Linked DNA regions of Rhodopseudomonas palustris. The protein of the gene in region 2 interacts with the protein of the main gene of each other region in a pairwise test. Links are inferred from orthologs where the notes say so. Each region holds a gene or a part of one and is shown on either strand. Other genes may lie near its edges.

What was found. The genes of interacting proteins can lie anywhere in the genome.
Region 1: the proteins of rpe (region 2) and eno interact in binary tests that used the Escherichia coli proteins (3 or more experiments, as listed by UniProt). The link is inferred for Rhodopseudomonas palustris from one-to-one orthologs.

What each region holds. Positions count from the first base shown.
Region 1 is NZ_CP140155.1:1,320,206-1,323,100, reverse strand. The notes cover bases 17-2,863. They hold eno (phosphopyruvate hydratase), read right to left. Parts: upstream 2,159-2,863; coding sequence 875-2,158; downstream 17-874. Other genes in these bases: queF (preQ(1) synthase), read left to right, coding at 2,289-2,765; SR870_RS05825 (zinc-binding dehydrogenase), read right to left, coding at 17-762. Also shown: more of SR870_RS05825, read right to left, coding at 1-16; SR870_RS05810 (glucan biosynthesis protein G), read left to right, coding at 2,877-2,895. UniProt on the Escherichia coli protein: Catalyzes the reversible conversion of 2-phosphoglycerate (2-PG) into phosphoenolpyruvate (PEP). It is essential for the degradation of carbohydrates via glycolysis.
Region 2 is NZ_CP140155.1:2,415,189-2,418,058, reverse strand. The notes cover bases 40-2,861. They hold rpe (ribulose-phosphate 3-epimerase), read right to left. Parts: upstream 1,889-2,861; coding sequence 1,190-1,888; downstream 40-1,189. Other genes in these bases: SR870_RS10930 (EF-hand domain-containing protein), read left to right, coding at 2,156-2,861. Outside these bases: more of SR870_RS10930, read left to right, coding at 2,862-2,870. UniProt on the Escherichia coli protein: Catalyzes the reversible epimerization of D-ribulose 5-phosphate to D-xylulose 5-phosphate.

The DNA.
Region 1 (2,895 bases), 1.1 Mb from region 2 along the record:
CCTGCCGCCGCCGATCGCATCGAAGGCGATGGTCGCGCCGGTCGTCTCCAGCGCTTGCGTCAATTCTGCCATGAAATCCGGCGAGGTCGAATCGACTACATATTTCGCGCCGATGTCGCGCAGCAGTTTCGCCTGCGCCTCGCTGCGCACGATGTTGACGAGATCGATACCGTCTTTCAGGCAGATCCGGTTGAGCATCTGGCCGAGATTGGACGCCGCCGCGGTGTGGACCAGCGCCTTATGGCCTTCGCGCCGCATCGTCTCGACCATGCCGAGCGCGGTCAACGGATTGACGAAGCAGGACGCGCCTTCGGCGGCCGTGGTCCCGTCGGCCAGTTGCAGGCAGTCGGCAGCTTTCATGACGCGGTACTGCGCGTACATCGCGCCGCCGATCATCGCCACGGTCTTGCCGAGCAGTGCCTGCGCGCCAGCCGAATTGCCGGCCTTGACCACGGTGCCGGCGCCTTCGTTGCCGACCGGCATCGACTGATCGAGCCGCCCGGCCATCGCCTTCATCGCGCTATCGGGCACCTTGGCCGTGATCACCGGCGCATCGGGCGTGCCCGAGGCCTTGGCGGTCGTCATGTCGGCGGCACCGAACAGCAGGCCGAGATCGGACGGATTGATCGGCGTCGCCTCGACACGGACGACGACCTCGTCGTCACCGGGCTCCGGGATGTCGACCGGCACCAGCGACACTTCGAGTTCGCCGGTCGCCTTGATCAGCGAACGCAGTTGCAGTCCGGTGGTGGCCTCGGTCACGCGTTTTCTCCCTGCTTGTTGTCAGCGCGGCCGCACAGTGCTGCAGCCGCGCGCAGGGTTCAAGGCGAAGTGGCCGTGGCAGCGATCACTTATCGCTGCAGCGGACGCGCCGTCAGCGCAACGCCTTCAGCGCTGCCTTGCCGGCGAAATGCGCCTGGGTGCCGAGCTCCTGCTCGATCCGCAGCAGTTGGTTGTACTTTGACGTGCGGTCGGCACGCGCCAGCGAACCGGTCTTGATCTGCCCACAATTGGTCGCGACCGCGAGATCGGCGATGGTCGAGTCCTCGGTTTCGCCTGAGCGATGCGACATCACCGCGGTGTAGCCGGCCTTGTGCGCCATCTCGACCGCGGCCAGCGTCTCGGTCAGCGTGCCGATCTGGTTGACCTTGATCAGGATCGAATTGGCGTAGCCGTTCTTGATGCCGTCATACAGCCGCGTGACGTTGGTGACGAACAGGTCGTCGCCGACGAGCTGGCATTTGTCGCCGATCAGGCCGGTAATCGCCTTCCAGCCTTCGATGTCGTCCTCGGCCATGCCGTCCTCGATCGACACGATCGGATAGCGCGCCACCAGATCGGCCAGATACTGCGCCTGCTCCTGCGGGCCGAGGCTCCTGCCCTCCGCTTCATAGACGTATTTGCCGTTCTTGAAGAACTCGGTCGAAGCCGGATCGAGCGCGATCATCACGTCCTCGCCGGCCTTGTAGCCGGCCTTGCCGATCGCAGCCATCACGAAGTCCAGCGCGGCGTCTGCCGACGGCAGGTTCGGCGCGAAGCCACCCTCGTCGCCGACATTGGTGTTGTGCCCGGCCTTCTTCAACTCGCCCTTCAGCGTATGGAAGATTTCCGACCCGCAGCGCAGCGCTTCGCTGAAGCTCGCGGCGCCCACCGGCATGATCATGAATTCCTGGAAGTCGATCGGATTGTCGGCATGCGCGCCGCCGTTGATGATGTTCATCATCGGCACCGGCAACGTCCGCGCCGAGGTGCCGCCGACATAGCGATACAGCGGCAGATCATACGACGAGGCGGCCGCCTTGGCGGTGGCGAGCGAGACGCCCAGAATGGCGTTGGCGCCGAGCCGGCTCTTGTTCGGGGTGCCGTCGAGCTCGATCATGGTTTGGTCGATCTGGACCTGCTGCTCGGCGTCCATGCCGCCGAGGGCGTCGAACAGCTCGCCATTGACGGCCTCGACCGCCTTCAGCACGCCCTTGCCGAGATAGCGGCTCTTGTCGCCGTCGCGCAGCTCGACCGCCTCGTGGGCGCCGGTGGAGGCCCCCGACGGCACCGCGGCGCGGCCGACCGAGCCGTCCTCCAGCACGACATCGACCTCGACGGTCGGGTTGCCACGGCTGTCGAGGATTTCGCGGCCGATGATGTCGACGATGGCGGTCATGGATGCCTCACTGAAGATTTACGGGACAAGGTTTGCGCCGCTTCTACAGCATGGCTTCCGGGCCGAAAAGGCCGTCGCACGGATGACGGGCGGGTGACGAAAGGCTAAGACGGCGGCAACGGAGACCGCCATGTCCAGATCGCCCCGCAAGACCCCGAAATCCGCCGGCCTGCAGCTCGGCCGCGCCGTCGCCTGGCCGGCCACGCCGGACGAAGCCCAGCTCGACCGCGTCCCCAATCCGCAGGCCGGCACCGATTATCTGGTGCGCTTCACTGCGCCGGAATTCACCTCGCTGTGCCCGGTCACCGGCCAGCCGGACTTCGCCCATCTGATGATCGACTACGCGCCGGGCGCCTGGCTGGTGGAATCCAAATCGTTGAAGCTGTACCTCGCCAGCTTCCGCAATCACGGCGGCTTCCACGAGGACTGCACAGTGTCGATCGGCCAGCGGATCGCTGCCGAGATCAAGCCGAAATGGCTCCGCATCGGCGGCTACTGGTATCCGCGCGGCGGAATTCCGATCGACGTGTTCTGGCAGACCGGCAGGCTGCCGAAGGGGATGTGGGTGCCGGACCAGGGCGTGGCGCCCTATCGCGGACGCGGTTGAGCCGCCGCGACTGCCGCCCCCGCGTCAAAACAATCAAGCTCAAAGTCGAAGGAACTCAGTTGGTCCAGGAACGTTGCATTGGAACTTTCCTCGGCCAGACGGAGTGTCAAATTGAATCGGCGGCAAGTTC
Region 2 (2,870 bases):
GATCAGCGGTTTGGCTCTGCCTATCCCCTGTCGTCCCCGCGCAGGCGGGGACCCATACGCCGCAGCATCTCGATTGAATCGCTGCGGCAGAGGTACTTCCTCAACTTGAAAAGCCAGGGATTATGGGTCCCCGCCTGCGCGGGGACGACTCGTGCGACGGCCCTGCATGTCGCGGCGCGGCCGGGGCACGAGACTCTTGACAATAATCCTATTATGATTATAGTCCGCTTCGTCCTGTCCGTGAGGGGCGCTTCGCGAGGCGTCGTACGGGCGGGACAGATCGCGAAGGCCGGGCAACCGGTCCGGACGATAACCCGGCGTGACCAGCCTGGCTGGGAACGTCGGCTGGACGCGGCGTCCTGCGCGCTGTGCCTCGCAAGCACACGTCCGGGAGGCTTCGGGTATCCGTCCGGGCCTACTACGAGGCTCTGCGACTTGTTAGTTCGCTGCACGGGGGCAGGCGAAGGCGGCGTAATCCGCCGGACCGTGGGGTTTCATTACCCTTGCCTGTCAACGGAAGCACGGGCCCGAAGACAGAAAGCGCCGCGGTGGGCGCGCCGACGAGGCGTTGCGCGATCCTTCGCAAGAAGTGATCGCGAGAACCACCACAACCCGCGCCGACCGGCGCGCCCCCACCCCTCGCTGTGACAGCGACGGGTGCACAACTCGGGCTCGGCTGAGCCGCGAGAAGGAATTGCCGTGGCTGTTTGATAATCGAATCCGGACCGTTACCACCCGTGTCCCGGGCGCGATGCGGCATTCTTATGCCGCTTCGCGGAACCGGGACCCCGGTTTGTCTTCGACAGGGCGGCACAGCCGATGATCAGTGGCGAGCAAAAACCGGGACCCCGGATCAGCAGCGCACCACGCCGCCAAGAGCGGCGCGCTGCCCAGCATCCGGCGCACCGCGTTGTTGCAGAGCGCTCGTCTCATTTTCAGCGTCATCGACCGGACGACCCAGTATCCCAGAGCGTCGGTTACTTCGCTGTGCATAGCCACAGGCGCTCTGGAATACTGGATACTCCGCTTTCGCGGAGGATGACGGCAAACTGTGTGGCACCGCGCATCACCGCTCATGCCCGTCATGCGCGGGCTCGACCCGCGCATCCATCGCGCGCGAAGCGCGCCATGAGGAGTCTTTGCGAAGAGGATGGATTGCCGGGTCGAGCCCGGCAATGACGGCGGAGAGCTAAACCACGTCCCCTCTTGCCATCGCCGCCGCATTCCTGATGCCGTCGATATTCGCCTTGTAGCTCTCGACCGTCCCGCCCTTGAACACCGCACTGCCCGCGACGAACGCATTCGCGCCGGCCGCTGCCAATTGCCCCGACACTTTGTCGCTCACCCCGCCGTCGACTTCGATGTCGATCGGCCGGCCTGCGGTCATGGCGCGGATGTCCTGGATCTTGTTGATCGCGGAGGGGATGAAGGCCTGGCCGCCGAAGCCGGGGTTGACGGACATCACCAGCACCAGGTCGATCATGTCGATGACGTATTCCAGCGCGCTCGCCGGCGTTGACGGATTGAGCGAGACGCCGGCCTTCTTGCCGAGCGCGCGGATCGCCTGCAGCGAGCGATGCAGGTGGGGACCGGCTTCGGCGTGGATTGTGATGTGGTCGCAGCCGGCTTTGGCGAAGGCTTCGAGATAGGGATCGCACGGCGCGATCATCAGATGGGCGTCGAAGATCTTGGTGGTGTGCGGGCGCATCGCCTTGATGACGTCGGGGCCGTAGGAAATGTTCGGCACGAAATGCCCGTCCATCACGTCGAGATGGATCCAGTCGGCGCCGGCCTGGTCGACCGCGCGGACCTCTTCGCCGAGCCTGGAGAAATCCGACGCCAGGATCGACGGCGCGATGACGAGGGGGCGGGGCGCGAACTGGGACATGGGCGTTTCCGGCGTGAGAGGGATCAGCCTCGCTATCACGCGGGCCGGCGCCTCGCAATGCGGCCGGGCAAGCCGCCGCAGCGCACGCGGCGCGGTCGGCAGGTTCTGCCGGAGCGGCAGTAATTTCCGCCCGCTTCACGCCGCGTCGCGGCGAAAACCCCAGCAATCCCAAGCCTCCGCGGACTGGCACGGCGATTGCTGAACGAGGGAACAGGATGCGTATGCGTAGTTGCGGCCGCGGTTCGCGGCGTTGAACGGAGTCTCGTCATGTTGCCAGCCCTCGGCGCTCTCGGTGCGCTGTCCGGATTGCTCAATGCGCTGAGCTCGACATCGTCGTCGTCGTCGAGCTCGTCGTCGAAGACCACCAGTTTCAGCAACCCGTTCGAATCCTCGAACTCGAAAAGCAGCAGCTCGTCGCCGTTCGACTCGTCGAGCAGCAGCAGCAGTTCGTTGCCGTCGAGCAGCCTGTCGCCGGAGATGATGCAGGCGCTGCTCGCGGCGCAGCAGCAGGGTCAGACGTCGACCACCGACGCATCGACCACGGCGACCAAGAGCCGCGACGCCGCGCTGAAGGATCTGTTCTCGCAGCTCGACAGCGACGGCGACGGCGCGATCAGCCAGGGCGAATTCCAGGACAAGCTCGGCGCCGGCGGAACCAATGCCGGGAACGCCAGCAAGGTGTTCGCCAAGCTCGACGCCGACAATGACGGCTCGGTGAGCGTCGACGAATTGTCCGCCGCGCTGAAGCGCAAGGGCCAGCAGGCTCAGGCGGGCGGCGGCGGTGGCGGGTCGCAGGAGAGCTCGGGCGCGTCGACCACCAGCGTCACCAATGCGGACGGCTCGGTGACGACCTCGATCACCTATGCGGACGGCTCCAAGGTGTCGACGACCTCGGCCGCGAACGCTAGCAGCGCGCGGGCGTCGTCGTCCTACAATTTCATCGAGCAGATGGTCCAGCGCCAGGCAGCGCAGTTGCAGACCT